DNA from 2 places in the Paenibacillus sp. WC2504 genome. Region 2 is predicted to be linked to the other one. Evidence: riboswitches for the same ligand, from Rfam matches in the RefSeq annotation. Region 2 holds a riboswitch; the other holds the start of a gene.

Region 1 (11,250 bases), 4.4 Mb from region 2:
TTCAGCATAATGCTCAAACGTACCAGACGCAGCTGTCCAAAATTTTGGATTTCACCAAAACAACCTTTTACTACAATTCTAGTTGGTTGGGTGAACTGAAATTTGATGATGTGCTGAAGCTTGCGGGTAAAGTAACGGTGGCGAGGATGCTGGAGCGGGACGATTTCGCCAAAAGATACGCGGCTAATCAACCGATTCATGTGCATGAATTTTTCTACCCGTTAATGCAAGGCTACGATTCCGTTTCACTTGAGACCGACATTGAGCTTGGCGGTACGGATCAGACATTTAATATTTTGATGGGACGCACGCTGCAAGGCGCCTATGAGGTGAAAGACGGCCAAGTGGCTATTCTGATGCCGCTGCTCGAAGGGCTGGATGGCACGCAGAAAATGAGCAAAAGCTTGAAAAATTACATCGGTATCGATGAGAACGCGAATGAAATTTTCGGCAAAACGATGTCGATTCCGGATTCGCTTATGCTGAAATATTATGAGTTAACGACTGCGATCTCAAGCGAGGCGCTTCAGGAGTTGAAAGAGGGACTGGAGGCGGGTTCCGTCCATCCAAGGGATGCCAAGATGAAGTTGGCGAAGGAATATGTGCGTATGTATCATGGTGCGGAACAAGCTCAAGAGGCTGAGCAGCATTTTATTACGGTCTTTCAGAAGCGGGCGCTGCCGGACGATATCGAAGAAATGCAGATCAGCGAGGAACTTCTCGAAGCTGGCCAGATCGCCATCATTAAGCTGCTTGTTTCTATGGGGCTGCAAGCTTCCAACGCAGAGGCAAGACGCAGCATTGAGCAAGGCGCAGTGAAAATTAATGAAACGAAAATGACGAATATCCATGAAACACTCCAGCCGCAGGACGGCGATATTGTTCAGGTAGGAAAACGAAAGTTTGTGAAAATTAAGCGGGTTTCGCCATAACCTAAAAAAGGGCCTCTTGTACAGCAATCCGCTGCTTCAAGAAGCCCTTCCTTTTATTTATAGCCATTCTTTTTTACGGAATAAAATATACATAGCAATACCTAACACACCCATAAACGCTAAGACGAACTCATCGCCGTGAGCGACATGGAGCCCTAGAATGTTATCAAAGTTCATTCCAAACACCCCTGTAATGAACGTCAGCGGCATGAAAATGGTTGTCAGCGCGGTAAATACCCGCATGATATCATTCGCGCGATTCGCCAGGCTGGACTGGTAAGCTTCTCGTAAGTTCCCCATCAAATCGCGGAGCGTATCGAATGTATCCACTATTTTGACGGCATTCTCATAAATGTCGCCAAAATATTTCTGGAGCTGGTGGTCGATCAGCCTGAGATCCTTCTTGCCGAGTGTACCGATCACATCACGTTGTGGAACAAGCACTTTTTTGAGCCAGAGAATTTCCGAACGAAGTCCGATGATCTCATTCAAGTGCGTTTTTTTGGTCGCTACCAGAATATCTTCTTCCAGCTTTTCAATCTTGGCCTCGATACGGTCACCAACCGCAACGTAGTTATCGACGACAAGATCGACTAGATGGTATAGGAAACGATCGGCGCTGTTGACCTCCTCTTCCCAGAGAAACGGCTTTAAAGCGCGAAGTTCATTGATTTTTTGTCTAGTAACGGTAATAATGACATGTTTGCTAAGAAATAGATTAAGTCCGCGAAGGAAAATCTCCTCATCATCAAAACGAATGCTATTTATCACGATAAAATAATGCGAATCATAAAATTCAATCTTAGGACGCTGCTCCTCTTCGCTCAAACAGTCCTCCACGGCCAAATCATGTAGATGGAATAAAGGTTGAAGAAGTTCTAAATCCTCGATCCCTGCATCGATCCAATAAAAGCCTTGTTCTGGAGGTGTTAGTGCGACAGACACGTCTTCGACCAATGTGAAAATGCCATTCTGAACCCACCGTGTTTTCATCTGATCCACCCCTTTGCATGGAATCAGCCGGTTACGTTCATCATGTGCGCGAGACTACGAATGATGGAATAACCGACTGCATTCCTACACTATAAAATTTACAAAACTTGCAGGTGCTACTCCTCGGTTCCCCGTCCAAACGTATGCCCCCCTTTTGCGTCCATGTCGAATAATACTTGTCTAGTATAACCCTTCATATACCCTGTTTCAAGCCAAAAAGTTTGGCGCAACAAGTAAGAATGTGCTTTAGATACTCTATGGATTCAGGGCTTGTTCGGTGTCAAAAAAAACCGCCATGAATTACATGGCGGCTTTCAAGATCTTTCCTTTCATTTCTTGATAAATGTCTATCAGTTCAGGATTACCTCGGAGCAGCAGATCTTCTTCACTCTCTGCTCCGTAGACTCGACATAATAAGGCAGCGGCATCCTCAGCTTGTTGCCTAGTTGGCTTCGATGTTTCAATTAGAGCGAAATATCGATTTAATGAAGCGAAAGCAGAGAAGTTATCCGAAGATGGTGCGGACATAATGGACCCCCTTTTGATGGTTAGATAATGTAATCAGTTTGATATTTATTTAACCCTGTTTTGAGCTATTTAAACACCAAATTACGATACATTTCGTATCAATAATATCATAGATGGACAGCCTGATGCAATTTCTTCTGTTTTACAGGTTGTCAGGATCGGTTAATGTCTTGACTTTACATTATTTTATAGTATGATGATTTTAATCGCATACGTTTCATTTTCTTATCAAGAGTAGGTGGAGGGACTAGCCCTATGACACCCGGCAACCGACAAACCTTTGCAAGCAAAGGGATGCACGGTGCTAATTCTTGCGGAACCGCTTGTAACAAGCGAATCTGGGAGATAAGAGAAGGACATTGACAGTGACATTCCATGGCCTTTCTCTGATTCCAGAGAAGGCCATTTTTGCATTTCCATACACCCAAAATAACCCATGAAGAGGAGTGAACAGGATGCCGATCAAGATTCCTGACAACCTGCCTGCCAAAGAAATTTTAAACCAAGAGAACATCTTCACCATGGACGAATCTGTCGCGTATCACCAGGATATACGTCCACTTCGCATTGCTTTGTTAAATTTGATGCCTACCAAAGAAACGACCGAGACGCAGTTGCTGCGCTTGATCGGGAATACGCCGCTGCAGGTGGAATTCGTTCTTCTGCATCCGAAAACTCATACATCCAAGAACACCTCCGTTGAACACCTGGAGATGTTCTATAAAACTTTTGACGATATTAAAGAAGAAAAGCTGGATGGCATGATTATTACTGGTGCCCCAGTCGAACAGATGGAGTTTGAAGATGTGAATTACTGGGAGGAGTTGACGCAAATCCTGAATTGGAGCAAAGAAAACGTCACTTCAACCTTGCATATTTGCTGGGCAGCCCAAGCGGGCTTGTATCATCACTTCGGGGTTCGTAAATTTGCGCTGGACAACAAAATATTCGGTGTATTCCCGCACACGGTAGAGGTGCCGAATACGAAGCTGCTTCGCGGATTTGATGAAATTTTCCACGTGCCGCAATCGCGCCACACGGATGTTCGCCGTGAAGACATTGAGCGATGTCCGGACCTGGAGATTTTATCCGAATCAGAGGAGTCCGGTGTTTATATCGCGGCAACACGTGATGGCAAACATATCTTCGTAACGGGCCATTCCGAGTATGATGCGAATTCATTGAAGTGGGAGTACGATCGGGATGTGAGCAAAGGACTTCCTATTGATATCCCCAAAAATTATTATCCCAACAATGATCCTAGCCGGCAGCCTTATAACACTTGGAGAGCCCATGCGAACCTGCTGTTCTCCAATTGGTTGAACTATTATGTGTACCAAGAAACGCCTTTTGAGCTTACCGCTAATATCAATGAAAGCCTGGCAAGTGCGTCACTGTAATTCGAACCCAAATCATGAGGAGGAACTCCCTTTGTTGAAAATCGAAAGTCGTCTCGCCCAAATTGGCTCCATCGAAGAACCTGTAACCGGAGCTGTCAGCTTCCCTGTTTATCAAGCTACTGCTTTCCGTCACCCGAAGCTCGGTCAAAGCACCGGTTTTGACTACGCGCGTACCAAAAGCCCAACTCGTAAAGTGCTTGAGGATGCGATCGCTCAATTGGAATCCGGAGATGCGGGTTTCGCATGTTCATCCGGCATGGCAGCCCTGCAAACGGTTTTTGCCTACTTTAGCCAAGGCGATCATTTGATCGTTTCCTTGGATTTATATGGCGGTACGTACCGTCTGCTCGAGAAAATCATGTCTCGCTTCGGTGTGACGGCTACGTACGTAGATACGAACGATTTGGACGGCTTGGAATCTGCCTACCGTTCGAATACCAAAGGGCTGATCATTGAGACGCCGACGAATCCACTCATGATGATTACAGATATCGAGCTTGTATGTACATGGGCCCGTAAGAAGGGTATTGTGTCCATTGTCGATAACACGCTTTTAACTCCTTATTTACAGCGCCCATTAGAGCTGGGGGCAGACATTGTCGTTCACAGCGCGACCAAATATTTGGGTGGACATAACGATGTGCTTGCCGGTTTGATTGTGACCAAGGGCAAGGAGCTTTCGGAGCAGATGGCCTTCCTTCACAATTCGATTGGAGCCGTGCTTGGGCCGCAAGACAGCTGGCTTTTGATGAGAGGTATGAAGACATTGGCGCTTCGTATGGAGCGTCATGAACAGAATGCAACAGCCATCGCGAACTTCTTGCTGGAGCACCCGCTGATCAGTGATGTTTACTACCCGGCACTGGAGTCTCATCCAGGTCATGCTATTCAAAACAAACAATCGATCGGAAACACAGGGATTTTCTCCTTTAAAGTGAAAGACGCCAGACTGGTTGAGCCAATTCTGCGTCACATCCAACTTATCGCTTTCGCTGAGAGCTTAGGTGGCGTTGAATCGCTGATGACATATCCAGCTGTACAAACGCATGCGGATATCCCGCTTGAAATTCGCCAACAAATCGGCGTGGATGACCGCCTTCTGCGCTTCTCTGTCGGCATTGAGCATCAGGATGACCTTATCGCAGATTTAGCGAATGCGCTTAGCCAAGCACAAGCGGAATTAGAAGGAGAATCCCTGTAATGAGCCATTCACCGAACGATAAACGCAAGCCGCACGGCAAATTCGCTACCAAACTCATACACTTTGGCGCTGAAATTGATGAAGTAACAGGTGCTTCCAGCGTGCCTTTATATCAAGCGTCAACCTTCCATCAAGCCGATTTGGAGGTTTCTCCGGAGTATGATTATACGCGTTCCGGCAACCCAACCCGTCAAGCCTTGGAAGACTACATTGCCCTTCTCGAAGGCGGAACGCGCGGCTTTGCTTTTGCTTCCGGCATGGCCGCGATTTCCTCGGCATTCATGCTTCTTTCACAAGGAGATCATGTGATCGTGACGGAAGACGTGTATGGCGGTACATACCGCTTGCTTACAACGATTATGAATCGGATGGGGGTTGAATCAACCTTTGTTGATATGACGGATATGGCCCAAGTTCGTGCAGCGCTGCGTTCTAACACAAAAGCAGTGTTTCTGGAAACACCTTCCAATCCGACCCTCAAAATCACCGACATCGCAGAAGTAGCTGCTTTTGCCAAAGAGCACGATTTGTTGACGATGCTGGATAATACATTCATGACGCCATATCATCAACGTCCAATTGAGTTAGGGATTGATATTGTACTTCACAGTGCAACCAAATTCCTGGGTGGACACAGTGACGTCCTGGCTGGACTTGCCGTAGTTGCGAATGACAGCTTGGGCCGCAGAATGAAGCAGATTCAGAATGGATTAGGCAATGTTCTTGGCATTCAAGATTCATGGCTGCTCATCCGCGGAATGAAAACTTTGAAAGCCCGTATGGAAGTGTCGGAGAAAAGCGCGCAAAGATTGGCACAATGGCTATCTGAACAGCCTGACGTTGAGGTCGTGTATTACCCGGGTCTTCCGAACCACCCACGTAGAGAGATTCATGAAAAGCAGTCTCTTGGCTATGGAGCCGTAGTTTCCTTTGATGTAGGTTCCGGCGAAAAAGCGAAAAAGATGCTGAGCAAAGTGCGCATTCCGCTGGTAGCCGTTTCTCTAGGCGCTGTAGAAAGCATTTTGTCCTATCCGGCTATGATGTCTCATGCAGCGATGCCGAAGGAAGTTCGCCTGCAGCGAGGCATTACGGACGGTCTTGTCCGGTATTCGGTTGGTCTTGAAGACATTGAAGACATCATTGAAGATCTGGAGCAAGCGCTTCGCGGTTAAACGTTCCGGAATTCCCAGAATAGTCATATTTGAAAAAGGTTCCTACGTATGAAAGCAGCAATTTGCTGCTTTTTTGGCATGAGTATGGTACGATAAATGGATACGAGCCATCAGAAATTAAAGGAGTGAAGAGCTGTGAAACCGATCGATCGTATTTTAAATAAAGCACAATCAGGCGGCCGAATTGATGTAGAAGAATGCATTACACTGTTCGAATCCGATCAAATAGAGAAAATTGGCGATACTGCGAATCAAATTATGAAGAAATGGCATCCGGACCCGATTACCACGTTCGTTATTGGCCGGAACATCAACTATACCAATATTTGTGATGTATACTGCAGATTCTGTGCGTTTTATCGTGCGCCTGGTTCAGCTGAAGGATATGTATTGCCGGACGAGACGATTTTCCAGAAGATTCAAGAGACACTGGATGTCAACGGTACGGAGATCCTGATGCAAGGCGGTACCAACCCGAACTTGCCATTCAGCTATTACACGAACATTCTTCGTGAGATCAAGAAGCGTTTTGACATTACGATGCACTCTTTCTCACCAGCTGAAATTATGAAAATGAAAGACGTTTCAGACGGATTATCCTTAGAAGAGGTAGTTCGCCAATTGCACGAAGCTGGACTGGATTCCTTGCCTGGCGGCGGCGCCGAAATTTTGGATGACCGTACTAGACGCAAAATCAGCAAGCTCAAAGGCTCTTGGCGCGACTGGATGGACGTCATGCAAACCGCTCACAAAATTGGTATGCACACAACGGGTACCATGGTAATCGGTTTTGGTGAGTCGATGGAGGAGCGCGCGCTTCACATGCTGCGTATCCGTGATGCACAGGACGACGTATTGATGCAGAAGCTTAATACACCTGGTTTCCTTGCGTTTATTCCGTGGACGTTCCAACCGGATAATACGAATATGAAGGCGGAGAAAGTAACACCTGAAGAATATTTGAAAACATTGGCAATTAGCCGGATTATGCTCGACAATGTGCCGAACTTCCAATCTTCTTGGGTTACAATGGGACCTGAAGTGGGTAAACAGACCCTGAGCTATGGCTGCAATGACTTCGGCTCTACGATGATTGAAGAAAATGTGGTATCCGCGGCGGGCACGACACACAAAGTCAACGTTACTTCGACGCTGGACATCATTCGCCAAGCGGGTAAAATCCCTGCGCAGCGGAACACGAAATATCAAATTTTGCGTGTTTTTGATGACGAAAACGTGAAAATTGATAAAGATTTTGTTATGCAGAATTAATAAATAAAGAGGCCTCCTTCCACTAGTGTAGTGGTTGGAGGCTTTTCTGCGTTAATTATCGCACTTCCTTCAAGGGAGCGGTGTGAATGATCGTTTTATTTTTACCCGTTTTCTTGGCTGTGTATAAGGATTGATCGGCGCCGGCGAAAAGCAGCTCTTTGGAAGTTCCAGGTTGGTACTCGCTGAGCCCGATAGAGATGGTGACAGATTGGCCGTTTAGCTCTTCCTGTTTCATTTGGGAAATTTGCCAACGAATTCGTTCGAGCAGGTCAAACACCACATCAGTGTTCTTCTCTGTGAAAATGATAGCGAACTCCTCACCGCCATATCGTGCTACAAAATCATTGAGACCCACATGACTTTTCAAGGTGCTGCTGACGTTCTTCAAAACGGCGTCACCGGCTCTGTGGCCGTAAGTATCATTGACTTTCTTGAAATTGTCGATGTCGAGCACAGCGATATGAATGCAGAAGTGACCTAAAGCGTTTTGCACAATAAGCTCATCCAAGTATTCATGGAAGGTAATATGATTGTACAAATCGGTTAGCGCATCTGTTTTGGAGAGCTTGTCCATAATAATATTTTTGATCAATAGTTCCTGTTTCAACTCCGTTGTTATTTGCAAATTGTTCAGGATTTCAACACCGCGCTTGATAATGCCGAATGTAATGATCGAAATAATGGTCAGCACCGGCAATATCGTCAGCAGATCTATGAAGGTGTAATCTGCGAGTAAGCGCAATTTGACAAGAAAAAGAATAGAGAAGGAGACTAGAGATAAACCTATGGAGTATATAATCTTAGAAAATTGCAGGTAAAAAATAGAAACGAAAATTGGAAGCAAAAGATAAAGGATAACTAGATTTATTTCATAATTGAAGAAAATAATCGTGAAGGATAAAATCGCACCGCCGCTTATAATCTGGTAATCCAAGTGATTTTTATAAAATTTATTGGTCGTTTCCAGCATAAGCAAGATGAGGATCATGGTAAGGACGGAGACAATGAGATGCCCTGACGTAAGGGATGCATCCCTTTTTGCAGTGAAAGAGTAGAGAAGTTCGAAAGGTAGTTGAATCATGACCAGGAACCAGTAGGTGTTCAGCAGCTTGCGGTTCCAAGCGTGTCTGTGCAGTTGATATGCGTCTATTTGCATGGATACTCACTCCAATATGAGACTAAAGCACTACGATGACTATCATAGCATGAAAATTTGTGGGATTGGAATAACTTTACTTAAAGATTTGATAAAGAATACTGAAAGGAAATGGCAATTTGTTCGTTGTATATCTCCTACCTATCGACCATATACTCTTAAGAGGAGGATGTATTGATGGAAGGAGTGAGGGTATGGAGCTGTTTACTATCGTGATCATGAAGGTTGATGAGTCCTATGTGCGTTCGCTAAGCGCTCAAATCGAACGTGAGCTGCAACTTTTACATATGGTTGAAAGTGGATGGACTATTGCATACGAATGGTCAGAAACACATGCATATATCCGCCTGGAATCGAAGCTGACGGACGAGGAAATTTCAGCGATGCGACGCCAAATGTTGCCGAATCTGGCTGGTGTATTGGCAGATCACATCATTGCGGACAAGGAATCAAGTATCTTGCGTCAATTGCTTATCAAAGAGTTTAAATATGAGGCCAAGGAAGATTTGGAAGCTATCGAAGGGTACTGTAAACCAACGGTTTATACAGATACAGGGACAGAGGACTTCCCTGTTCTTACCAACAGTTTCGGCATTCAGCGGCGCAGACAAGTCTTAGTCGACCAGCTAATGTTGGCATTAGAAGAAACTTCAAGGCTCAGTTTGGACGGCTTCCTGCATTTCCGTTTGCAAGATTACACGGACGAGCTGCGGGAAATCGCGGAATATGCGATAGACGAATTCATGATGGATCGCCAGTACCAGGAATTTATTTCTCTTTTGCAATATTTTGTGTATATTCAAGAAGCCAAAATTCCGGTTGTTCATCTCATTCACAAAGGCGGGCATGAGTTTGTTATTTTGAATGATCGTATGGAACTCATTGATGCCAATGAATTTGATGCTTCTTTCAAGATGGAAATGTTGGAGAAGGACATTAATTTTGAAGATATGATCGTGAGCACGTTGATAACGGTATCTCCTGCAAACATCTATATTCACACGAGAGACGCTGACATGACGATTATCAAAACGATTAGGCAAATCTTTGAAGATCGAACGACGGTGTGCTCCTATTGCCGAACATGTGACATTTATTTGGGGGAAGCCAAAAAACAAGACCTACTATCCCCTTGACCTTGGACGAAGAGCCAATTATAATAGTGAGCGAAGGCGTTAATCAAAGACAAGAACTTTCTGCAAGAGCTGTACAGAGAGAGGAGACCAGGCTGCAATCTCCTTCAGTGAAACAGATTGTTTACCCCTTTGTAGCCGTGTTGTGGAATTCTGCCTGATTTGCAGGCTGTTAGTATATAACACCGGAATCATTCCCGTTACCGAATGCTGATGAGGATTCGCCATGCTCGATAAGACATGCAGCGAATCGAACTAGGGTGGAACCACGAGCTGAGCGCACTCGTCCCTTATGGGATGCAGTGTGCTTTTTTGCGTTCAATCATATATATACAGGAGGAACGAAGATGGTTGTACAAGTGAAATTACCAGATGGCGCAGTGAGAGAGTACGCAGTTGGAACGACCATTGAGCAAGTGGCGGAATCCATTTCTTCCGGATTGAAGAAAAATGCGGTAGGCGGTAAAGTGAACGGAAAATCGGTTGATTTGTCGTTCGCTTTGGAAAATGATGCTGACGTTGAGATTTTAACGCTCGACAACGAAGCGGGATTGGAAATGTATCGTCACAGTACAGCTCATTTAATGGCTCAAGCTATTAAACGCATTTATGGCGAGAAGGCTGTAAAATTAGGAATCGGACCTGTCATTGAAGACGGATTCTACTACGACATCGATTTGGAAACACCGCTGAATCCAGAGGATTTGGTGAAAATCGAGAAGGAAATGGAACGTATTTCTAACGAAAACCTGGCGATTACTCGCCGTGTGGTTTCCCGTGAGGAAGCAATTCGCATTTTCACCGAGATGGAAGATCCGTACAAACTTGAATTAATCCGTGATTTGCCGGAAGATTCCGTGCTCACGATTTATGATCAAGGTGAATTCTTTGACCTATGCCGCGGACCGCATCTGCCATCAACTGGCAAGATCAAAGCTTTCAAACTGTTAAGCGTAGCTGGTGCCTACTGGCGCGGAGACGCGAAAAACAAAATGCTGCAGCGTATTTACGGAACTGCGTTCCCTAAAAAAGCGCAGCTGGATGAGCACTTGCATTTGCTTGAAGAAGCGAAAAAACGTGACCACCGCAAGCTGGGTAAAGAGCTGAAAATGTTCGCATTCTCCCGTGAGGTTGGTCAAGGGTTACCGCTTTGGCTGCCAAATGGTGCTAAATTGCGACGTACAATGGAACGCTACATTGTAGACTTGGAAGAGCGTTTAGGCTATCAACACGTATACACTCCGGTTCTTGCCAACGTGGATCTATACAAAACTTCCGGTCACTGGGATCACTATAGCGAAGATATGTTCCCAAAAATGGTCATGGACAATGAAGAACTAGTTCTTCGTCCGATGAACTGCCCGCATCATATGATGGTCTATAAGAGCGATATGCGCAGCTACCGGGATCTGCCGGTTCGTATCGCAGAGCTTGGCACCATGCACCGTTATGAGATGTCAGGC
Region 2 (11,250 bases):
ATATGCTGTCAGATTTGAAAATCAACAGCACAAAAGGTGCCGTTGTAGCCGAAGTAGAGCATGGTACGCCTGCATTTGAGGCAGGTATTCGACAGTACGACGTTATTTTGAGTGTAAATGGTAAAGCATCATCAAGCACAGAGGACATTACCAAAGCAGTGCAAGCCGCGTCTGTAGGCGATGAACTGAAGGTAACCATTTCTCGCGACGGGGAAACGAAGGATGTTACTGTTAAAGTTGGTGATAAAAACACTGCAACTAACTATCAAAGTTAATAAAATGGAGACCCTCAGCATCCGCTGAGGGTTTCTATGTGCGTTTACCAAGGAATAGAAAACCTGTGGCGCGTACTTTTCCAATTCAACGTACCTGTGAAGACGAGTGCCGCGAAATAGAGAAGCAAGGAACAGACGATAGAAGTAGTTACGCACCAAATCTGCGGCATGCCATGACTCATCACATATTGATAGATCCAGTGTCCGGATATCGCCATCATCATCATACTGATCCCAACTTTGACATAGGGCCTAATGTTCCAATAGAACCCGATGGAGTTGGAGATGGAAAAGAAGTTCAACACCGTCTGCATCACAATACCGATACCGATGCCATAAGCTACACCGATAATGCCCAATTGGCTGCCTAAAATGTAGATCGTGACAGCCTTGAATGCGGTGGCTATTACATAATTCCACAGCGTTGCTTGTGCGCGGCCGAGTCCGAGCAGAATCGCATGAAGCGGGGCATCGAAATAATGCAGGAAAAACATTGGCGCCAGTATTTTCAGGAGCAATCCTGCTTCAGGTGCATGGTAGACAAGTGTCGTTAGCGGAGTCGCCCACTCGTACAGGATCACGGTTGCCGGTGCGCCGATCAAAAGCCCCAAGTTCAAAGCCTGGTTCATTCGCTCATGGATAAGTAGACTGTTCTTGTTCGCCGCTGCCTCGCCAATCGCAGGAATGAGCGCGGTCGACAAGGATTGCGTGATAAAGCTTGGCATGAACAGCAGCGGAAACGCATAGCCGGCCAGCATGCCGAATTGCTTGGTGGCAAGTGCCGTACCGACGCCGGCGAGCGCTAGGCTCGTTGTGATAAGAAGCGGCTGGAAGGTGCTGTACAACGAGTGAATAATGCCGTGACCAGTGGTTGGCAGTCCGATCTGAAGCAGCTCGCCGAGTGTGCTTCTTCCTTGTTTCAAGTGGTTTGCCCAAGTTTCGCCCGACATCCTGGATTCGCCGAACAGCTTGTAGCTTGTCACGAGGAAGAGGAGACTGACCGCTTCGCTGATGACAGAGGCAGCCATTGCTCCTGCGGCGGCATAAGCGACGCCGTAAGGCAGCAGCAGGTGGACCAGCGCTAGCACGCAGGCGATTTGAACCGTATGCTCCAGCACATCGGAGGCTGCAATAGTTTTCATCCGCTGCATGCCGCGGAAATATCCCTTTAATACGGCGGAGACGGCTACAATCGGCGCGATCGGCGTAATGGCGAGCATTGCGTAATAAGCACGTTGGTCGCTTAGGAGAATGGAAGCGATCCATTCAGATCCAAGCAGCGTTATGGTCGTGAGCGCTACGCTCAAGAAGCCTGTGACAGCAAGTGAGACATGCAGAATGCGTCTTACTTTCATTCGTTCGCCGCGGGCGGAGGCCTCTGCGACCAACTTCGAAATGGCTACCGGCAATCCCAACTCCGTAATCGTAATGACGAGTGGGACGAGCGGATGGGCCATCATCAAGATGCCGATTCCCTCTGCGCCCAGTACGCGCGCGATATACATACCGCTGATAAAACCGAGAATACGGTTGATGAAAGCGGCGACAGACAATACGAGCGTACCTCTCATGAACGAATGCCCATGTTGTGACATGACTTGTGTCCTCCTGTTTATCGAATATTTAAATGTATTCAAAAATTGGAAAAGCATGCGAACAAGCCGGGTTTGATGTTATTTTTGCGGATGGATGGGCCTTGTGGCGTGAAATTTGCTCTGCGAGGAAGGGCATTTGTCATGGGTATAGCTGAAGTGGAATACGTTTAGTAAAGATGATAATACAATCGGGAGGCTGAGCGTATGGCTGTATCCTATATGGATTTCACTTCTCCAAACGTCCAATATTTCTACGATCTGAAGAACAATCGTACATTCACCAAGGATGCGAATAACTTCATTAATACGTTGGGTATTCAGCAGTTGAATACGCTGGGCAACGTCTCACTGCTCGACATCTATTTATCCATAGGGAATGTGGTCGAGCCGCATGTTCATCAGAACGCATCTGAACTAGTCTATTGCATTCGGGGCGCAGCGGTCGTCTCCATCTTGAATCCTTTCACCAAAATGGTGCTTAACTTCAACATTACTCCCGGTCAAGTAGCTAATATTCCTCAAGGGTGGTTTCACTGGGAAATGGCTACCGAAGACGATACGCATCTGCTCGCGATCTTCGATGCGCCGGTACCGGAATTCATCGCGGTCTCCGACTTCCTCAGACTGGCGCCGAGAAACATGCTCGCTCATACGTACTGTTTGGATCAAGCGCAGATCACGCAGGCGTTAGCTCCAATCAAGAGCACAGTCACAATAGGGCCACCTGTCGATTGCTCGCATCAACGTCAGGCGCGGCCTGATACTTACCCACCGCAAGCGGAGCCGCATCCGCAAGCTTCTTATACGGGATATGTGTCGCGGCCATCACCTTTCCCGGGCATCGGCAACGGTTATAATCGGTAGGGTTGGCTGGTCTTATACGCAAATAAAGAATCGCAATTCATTAATTGCGGTTCTTTGGGTTATTCAGGGAACTAGAGGGCGCTATTTCGAAGAAAATGCACAATTTCCATTATTAGGGGAACTACGTTCCTCTATTTTGTCAATTTTGCTGTGAAATCGGTCTTTTGAAGAGAAATAAGAGCCTGTAGTTCTGCCTAAATAGGAAACAACTCATTTTCTATAAAATAAGGGACTCCAGTTCCATTACGAGGTTTGAGGTGATGGCAATTGAGGCGGTGGCAATAGATGTTATCACGCTCACATATTAATTGACAGAATTTATTTTTTTAGGGAGTATAAAGGTAAGACGGAAAAGATTGAAAGGTGACTCAATGACAAATATAGAAAACGACTTAGCCGTAAAACTGGATAACACGACAGAAATCATGGCACCCACAGAGGAAAAAGTGAAGCCTTATGGATTTGGTGGCTGGCTTTATTTGGTAGCGATAGGCCTCCTATTAACTTTCGGGAGCTCCTTCTACTATTTGATGGATACGATACTCCCTGTTTACCAAAATGGACGTTTGTCCCAATTGTATGAGGAAAACTGGAAATACGCTTTTATTATCATTTATGAGACGGCCATGAATTTATTTTATGTGATTTTTCCAGTCATCATCGGTTATTGCATATTGAAAAAAAAGAAACGATTGAAATATTTGGCGATATATTTTTACTTGATCAATTTTGCTGCGAATGTTGGCTATTATTTTATTTCAAACACCATTGAAGAAATGGCGACTTACGAACTAATGGGGGAACAAGGCAGAAATATTGTTAAATCATTCGTTACTTGTTTAATCTGGATCCCCTATTTTATCAACTCAAAAAGAGTGAAAAATACATATACGAATTAAAAAGAAAAAGGCAGCCTATCTAACCAGATCGGCTGCCTTCAGTCCTCTTACCATTTTATCCCTCTAATGAGTCGAATGATCTCTTCTTGCTCCTCACCGCTAATCAGCCATGTCCGGATTTCGTTGATGATTTTATCCAAATTCGTGTACCCTTTCGCCAGTCCGTTTAATCTTGCTGCCAATGTTGCGTTGGTCAGTTCTTCCTCGGTTGGAAAAAGAGTTCTCAACTTGTCGATGGCATCGGGATACCGTTTCAAATAATATTTCTGATGTCTGTCCTCAGCTGGGTAAAAGCCTTTAAAAGGAGCAACCTCGGTGTCCGGCATGCCCTTTCCTTGTTCCTCGCTGTTCGCCATGACTTTGTTGACTACGCTCATCTGATTAGGGTCGCGATACAACACTATGGATCTGTACTGCCGGCCTTTGTAATCATTTATATTTACTGGATTATGGTTGCTCCAGAACACATGCAGGATGGCTTCCAAACTCACGATGCTGGAATCAAAGTCCATTTCGACGGTCTCGGAGTGGTCTCCAAGCTGCCGGTAAGTAGGGTTCTCTACCGTTCCTCCAGCAAAACCCACACGTGTTCTCGTGATACCGGCCAGCTGCCCGAACAAAGCATCCGGACTCCAGAAGCACCCCATCCCCAGGGTTACCGTTTGGTTGTTGCTGTTATTCATCGCGCTCACCTCCATATGTTGTGACAAAGCTACTGCGACTGGACTTGTTCCGTACCGCTTCTCGCTCTAAGAAACATGCGAAGGGACAATAGAAGCATCAGTACGCTGATGATCACGCACCCGATAATCAAACTGTGAAAGTGCGCGGTTGTGATTTGAGTGCTAAAAACTGTTCCGAGCAAGCTCGAAGATAATATGGTTCCCATAAAACGCGAAGTCATGAACATGCCCGAGGCAATGCCGGTCTCTGCTGTTGTAACATAAGAATACAGGGCGGTTTGCAGCCCGAGATTCTGAAACCCGTTGCTGATGCCAAGTACAGATAAGCAGATAAAAATCCAAACCGCAGTGGAGCTATCGTGAATCGTTAACAACAGGGAGGTTCCAGCCACAACGAATAACGTACCGACGAGCAGTGGAGTTCGCGAACCGGAACGGTCAATCCACCTGCCCACAAGGGGGGTAACGAGGATGCCGAAGCCTGAAATGGAAAGCATGATTAATCCCACTTCTTGCCCATTGTAATGCCGCACCTGCTGCAAATACGAAGGGATACCAAACATAATTGAGTAAAACACAATGTTGACTAAAATGAATTGCAAATAAACGAAGCAAACATCGACATTCCGCTTAAGAAACAGGACATCGATAAACGGCTGCTTTCGCTTGGATTCATACCAGTAAAAGCCTGCGCTGAGCACTAGACTAAGCAGGAGCAGCAGCCAGTTGACACCGGATTTGAACGATAGGAAAAAGAACAGCCAGCTAAAGATCAGCGCGGTAAAAAAGACGATGCCAGTTATGTCCAAAGAACCTGCACCTGCCTGCTTCCGGGGTGTATCCTTAGGCATCATTCGGAGAGCGAGTACGAATGACACGACGATAAACGGAAAATTAATGAGAAAAATAGACGGCCAGTCGCTATATTGGATCAAAAATCCTCCGAGCGATGGACCTAGTGCCGCTGAGGTGGAGGAGAACACCGACATGACACTTAGCGCTCTCGCTTGATTCGTCGTAATGACCGAGCGGATGATGCCCATGCCATTTGGGAATAGGGCGGAGCTGCCGATCGCTTGAATGACACGAAACGTCATCAGCCAGCCAAAGCTCGTTGAAAGCGGCGCCAGCATGGAGGAAACGGTGATGAGGGCGAGTCCGAGCATGAAGATTTTTTTACGGCCGAATAAATCGCCGACCTTCCCCATGACAGGCTGTGCGACCGCACTAGCGACATAGTAGGTTGCAATAAGCCATGAAATCGAGGCATACGTGACATGAAACTCTTCCTGCAGCCTGGAAAAAGCGACGGAAATCATGGTCGTGTTCAAAGGGTTGAGCAACGTCCCCAAAGCTACAGCTGTAATGAGCCATAGATGGCCGGTTTTGTTTGATTTGGCGGTATCTGACAAGAAGATGAACTCCTTTCAATGGTTCTGCAATCTAACATAAGTATTTTTTAATTGCCAATTTATGTTTAAAAGGAGATATACGCTTGAGCATGATTGTATAAGTAGGCCCGATCCAAGATATATTTTTGACCCTTGTGCGGTTGTGAGACTGATTCCGTTTGTTCAATTAGATCCTGTAAGGCGGACTCCATCAATTCTTTTCTCACGGGTCCCCACGCCTCTTGTTTTAGCAGCGTATAGTTCATACTTTCGGTCAAAGTCAGCCCTTTTATCCGCTGAAAAAGAGCAACCCACGTAGTCAAATCGCACTTCAGGCTTCTAGAAGGGATTGCAAATTCCTTGAAGCCAACAGCCCCCGCATTAGTGGAGATAGCAAGAAGTCCATAGATATGTTCGACTCCGTTTGCAAGTTGCAGCTCATCGATGAGCTCGTGGTCATACCGAAAACATTCTATTCGGGTAATCTTGACTGTTGAATGCAGCAAAGCGATTTGAAGGGGAGGGCGATCCTGGTAAAATTGGGCGGTTTCCATAGTCGTAATTCTTTCATTCATTGTGATTGACATCTTGTCACATCCTTAAACAAGTGTAATGGCTCGAAAAAGCAAAAATGACCTTCTCTGGAAACAGAGAAAGGTCATAGGAATTCAAAGTCATCGCCTCGCTCTTATCTCCCAGATTCGCTTACCTAATACAGCGTCTCCGCAAGAATTAGCACCGTGCATTCCTTTGTGATCAAAGGTTTGTCGGTTGCCGGGTATCATCGGGCTAGTCCCTCCACCTACTCTTGATAAGAAAAATCAACCTATTCGATTACGTTCAATATTACTACAAAGCACTCTGTTGTCAAGGGTAAAATTATGGTTACATATTTACAAAATTTATAAATGAAAAGGTAAACCAAATTAATACAAGCAAATTATCATGATTATGAGTGTCATCAAATTTTAGTGAGAGAAGGAGTGATCTTATGAAGCTAGTTGTAATGGGAGATTTGCATTATCACGAAATTAATGAAACAATTCCAGGTTGGTTAGAAGCACGGAATGAATTCTATGAAACTCTGCTGGGACGATTTTTAGAATTGGAAGGTGATGCTCATATTTCTCTGGGGGATTTGACAAATTACGGGCATTCCTCGGAGCTTCGTGATGTGTATGCGTTGCTGCGAGAAAGTGATAGAACGTTCTACCACGCTTTGGGCAACCATGATCTGTATGCTCAAACGAGAAGGGAAGTACTCGAAATAACGGGACAACATCGCTATCACGCTGTAGAAAATGAGAAAGCCGTGCTTGTCTTCCTAGATACAGCAAAAGAAATGGATTTTGAGGATTGGGGAGGCTCGGTTGACGAAGAGCAATTGACATGGTTTGAAGATGTCATAACGGCATCGGGGACGAAACCCGTCTTAGTTTTTGCTCATCATCCGATACATAACACGACAACCAATTCCGATAAAGATAAAGGCTCCATTCACCCAAGCATCGATATGTGGAAGATCTTAAGCAAGAAAGAAGGCGTAGGGATCTATTTTAACGGGCATACGCACATTGATTCTATTGTTAAGCAAAATAATTGGACGTTTGTTCAACTATCTGCTTGTCTCGATCAGCATGGATTACGGATTGTGGACGTTGAACAAGATGAAATTCGTATTTCAGCTATTGATTTTACGGATGCAGCCCTGACAGGGAATGTTGAGATGTTATACAACAATATGAAACATTTTAGACATAATGCTAGCGCACGCGGGACAGATTCAGAACGGGAGTGCATCGTCTCTTTGCGAATAGAAGCGGAACAACGATAGTTCCTGATCAAGGGAGGTCTTGATGGATGAAAAAGCTTAAGCATGACGAAGGCGGAATGTTTTTTGAAAGATTAAGCACGCACCGCATGGTGGCTTCCATCAAGGAGCCAAAACAAATCGAAATTGCCTTATCTCTTAAACACCAATTAAGCGGTGTATTCCTCTTAACCGGTCATATCGGCGTCATTAAAGGCTATGTAGATTTGTTCAATAAGCACCAGCTGCCTGTCTTTCTGCACTTGGAGAAAATAGGAGGCTTAAGTACCGACGCTTATGGTATGGACTATTTGGCCAAAGTGATTAAACCAACGGGCATTATTACGACGAAAACGAATGTTGTAAAAACAGCGAAAAAAATGGGCTTGCTTGCCATTCAACGCTTTTTCCTAGTCGATACGGAAGGCGTGGAGAACATATTCAAAAGTCTTGCTCAAGTGGAGCCAGACATCATTGAGGTCATGCCGGCACGAATTCCGCAGATGATCGGAGAAATCAAGAAGTTCACGACCCTTCCCATTATTACAGGCGGTTTGGTGTACGAACGAAGCCAGGTCATGGATGGATTTAAACACGGAGCAACGGCAGTATCTGCTTCCAAAACAGATTTATGGCGAGAGATCTATGCGACCGAAGAAAACATCATTCGGAATATTGGTTGATGGAATAATTTTCATAATATTAATAACCACTTAACACTCATTTAATACTGGGCGATTATGATGAAGCCAGACAAGTAAATAGATGTAGGTTGGAGTAGTGGAGAAGCCTGATTAGCGGCCGACTTGAAGTCGGCGGTTGATTTAGGCTTCTTTCTTTTTAGGTTCATACTAAAAAATTGGGAGGAACTACAAATGTTTAAGAAAAAATTAGTATCGATTCTTGCGGTAAGTTCAATCATCATGCTTTCAGCATGCGGAACAGGTGGTGCGGGAGACAAGGCTGTTTCGGGTTCTGCCAATACGGCTTCCTCTCCACAAGGCAAAATCGTCATTAAATATTGGACAGCTAACGGTGGGAAAATTGAAGAAGCCAAACAAAACCTTGTGAAGAAGTTTAATGAGTCACAGAACAAAATTGAAGTTCAGCAAGCCAACCAAGGCAACTATGATGATCTTCATGCGAAAGTGCAAGCGGCATTCGCTGCTGGGAACGCACCTGCCGTTTTTGACCTCGAGATTGCCTCTACCGGGATTTTCGCCCGCTCAGGCATGCTTGTAGATTTGACTCCTCTTGCAGCAAGGGATGAGGCGCAAGTCAATATTAAGGATTTTAACCCTGGTCTTATGGGGAATGCGTATATTGATGGCAAGCTGTATGGGATTCCATTTATGAGAAGCACCCCGATCTTTTACAAAAATGTCACGATGCTAAAAGATGCCGGTTTGGACCCTGCCGGTCCGAAAAACTGGAAGGAATTAGAGGAATATTCCCGCGTGCTGAAAGCAAAAGGGAAGACTCCGATGACGATGGCCGTTGGTGTTTGGGAATATGAGGCGCTCGTTGCACAAAGCGGTGGTAAGGTACTAAGCGAGGACGGGAAAAAAGCTACTTTTAACTCTCCTGAAGGCGTTGCACCTGTAGAGTTTTGGAAGAAGATGTCCGATGACGGCTTGATCAAATTTACGGTAGGAAAGACGGCAGGTGCTGACGCGGAGAAAGACTGGACCAACCAAATTTCCGCTTTTAAAATCGGATCTACGGCAGGCGTTTCAGCAAGCTTAGAGGTTGCGAAAGGAAATAACTTCGTAATGGCAACCGACTTTATGCCTGCTAATAAATCTTATGGAGTTCCAACAGGCGGATGCCAATTGGCCATCACGTCCAAGCAGAATGACGCTGAAAAAGAAGCAACTTGGGAGTTTGTGAAGTTCATGACATCCAAAGAAAACACAATCTATCAGCATAAATATGTAGGCTACCTGCCTAACCGTCTATCTGCTTTGCAAAGTGAAGAGCTGCAAAACTACTATAAAGAGTTCCCGCAATACAAAGTAGCTTCCGATCAATTACAATATGCTGTCCTTCGTCCGAACGCAAATGCTTACGCTGAAGTTTCGAAAACGATCATCGATGCTATGACGAAAGCCATCCTTGAAAAAGATGTCAAACCGCAAGATGCCATGAACGAGGCTGCGGAAAAAGCGAATAAATTGTTGAGCAAGTAATCAGGGTAAGGAGATGAACGTATGGCAAAGATCCAACTAGTCAATATCGGCAAAAAGTATAAAGACGATACGATTATCAGCGGTCTGAATCTGACGATCAAAGATGGGTCATTTACCGTGCTTGTCGGCCCATCCGGCTGCGGCAAATCAACAACCTTGCGCATGATTGCAGGACTTGAAAAACAGACCGAAGGACAAATATGGATTGGTGACAAATGTGTAAACGATACACAGCCTGGACTTAGGGATGTCGCCATGGTTTTCCAAAACTATGCGTTATACCCAACCATGACCGTACGTGAAAATATCGAGTTCGGGCTTAAGAACAGAAAAGTACCCAAAATGGAGCGGGAAACGTTAATTCGCGATATCTGTGAAATCGTTGCGTTAACGCCTCATCTGGATAAAAAGCCGCAAAACTTATCCGGGGGACAGCGTCAGAGGGTTGCCTTAGCCCGGGCGATGGTCAAGAAGCCCAAAGTATTTATTTTGGATGAGCCGCTCTCCAATCTGGACGCTAAGCTGCGCAACCAGATGAGAACAGAGTTGATTCAGCTTCATAAAAGGCTGGGCAGCACATTTGTTTATGTTACCCATGATCAAGTGGAAGCAATGTCGATGGGCGATGAGATCGTTGTTATGAATAAAGGAGTTATTCAGCAGTCGGACTCGCCTTTAAAGCTTTATAATGATCCGGTAAATGTTTTCACAGCGCAGTTTATCGGTACCCCTGCGATGAATGTTTTTGATTATGGCCATGTACAAGGGTTAAAGGTAGAGGCAGCTTCGGAGATCGGGTATATCGGCTTCCGGGCTGAACATGTGCTCATGTCTCCGAAAGATCGCACAGACGGGTTTGTCATGGAAGGTGAAATTATTACCAGAGAAAGCCTGGGAGCGGAAAATATTTATCAGATCGATTCACACATGGGGACGTTTTTCGTAAAAACCTTCCTTACCGCTTTGGAAACGAATGATCATATTAACGTATTGATTCCTTATGATCAGCTTTACTATTTTGACTTACAGGGCCAAAGAATTCGCGACATTTCCAGACATGTACAACGTGAGAAAATCCTTGTTGCTGGCGGCGGTGTTTAATATGACCATATGGGGAAAACTGCGTCCGTATGCCATGGTGGCTCCGGCCATTACCGTGTTTTCGTTGTTTTTTATCTATCCGATTCTTTATATGATGTACCTGAGTATGTATGATTGGAATTTTATTAGCCCTAACAAGAACTATGTCGGGATGCAGAACTTTACGGATCTCTTAACGGAAAAAGAATTTATACAAGTAATAAACAACACATCCATCTATACCGTTTTAACGGTTACGTTCATCATTGGACTTTCCTTAATTTTAGCGCTTTGGCTGAATAAAACGGGTGTGTTTCAAAGTTTTGTGCAAGGAGCGATCTTCAGTCCGCATATCGTTTCTTGGGTATCCATTTCCATGATTTGGGCTTGGGTGATGGACCCGCAATATGGTTTATTAAACTGGTTTATCGGTTTGTTCGGCTTTGCTAAGCTCGCCTGGCTCT

Evidence for each region. Region 2 has a riboswitch for S-adenosylmethionine ahead of ACUN27_RS10750 (hypothetical protein). Riboswitches for the same ligand answer to the same signal wherever they lie in the genome.
Region 1: another riboswitch for S-adenosylmethionine. It lies ahead of metA (homoserine O-acetyltransferase MetA); the one in region 2 lies ahead of ACUN27_RS10750 (hypothetical protein).

Annotation. Positions count from the first base shown of each region.
Region 1 is NZ_JBQZFH010000001.1:6,877,957-6,889,206, reverse strand. Features, by position in the region: gene tyrS (tyrosine--tRNA ligase) at 1-932, shown strand, start outside; gene corA (magnesium/cobalt transporter CorA) at 990-1,925, opposite strand; gene ACUN27_RS31105 (hypothetical protein) at 2,226-2,453, opposite strand; SAM riboswitch class I at 2,676-2,805, shown strand; gene metA (homoserine O-acetyltransferase MetA) at 2,909-3,853, shown strand; gene ACUN27_RS31095 (aminotransferase class I/II-fold pyridoxal phosphate-dependent enzyme) at 3,888-5,054, shown strand; gene ACUN27_RS31090 (trans-sulfuration enzyme family protein) at 5,054-6,226, shown strand; gene mqnC (cyclic dehypoxanthinyl futalosine synthase) at 6,362-7,498, shown strand; gene ACUN27_RS31080 (GGDEF domain-containing protein) at 7,554-8,654, opposite strand; gene ytxC (sporulation protein YtxC) at 8,849-9,790, shown strand; gene thrS (threonine--tRNA ligase) at 10,135-11,250, shown strand, end outside.
Region 2 is NZ_JBQZFH010000001.1:2,445,217-2,456,466, forward strand. Features, by position in the region: gene ACUN27_RS10720 (S1C family serine protease) at 1-275, shown strand, start outside; gene spoVB (stage V sporulation protein B) at 320-1,870, opposite strand; gene ACUN27_RS10730 (cupin domain-containing protein) at 2,075-2,734, shown strand; gene ACUN27_RS10735 (DUF2569 domain-containing protein) at 3,106-3,633, shown strand; gene ACUN27_RS10740 (peptide-methionine (S)-S-oxide reductase MsrA) at 3,681-4,316, opposite strand; gene ACUN27_RS10745 (MFS transporter) at 4,346-5,728, opposite strand; gene ACUN27_RS10750 (hypothetical protein) at 5,794-6,294, opposite strand; SAM riboswitch class I at 6,393-6,525, opposite strand; gene ACUN27_RS10755 (metallophosphoesterase family protein) at 6,699-7,541, shown strand; gene ACUN27_RS10760 (glycerol-3-phosphate responsive antiterminator) at 7,568-8,200, shown strand; gene ACUN27_RS10765 (ABC transporter substrate-binding protein) at 8,393-9,706, shown strand; gene ACUN27_RS10770 (ABC transporter ATP-binding protein) at 9,728-10,807, shown strand; gene ACUN27_RS10775 (carbohydrate ABC transporter permease) at 10,809-11,250, shown strand, end outside.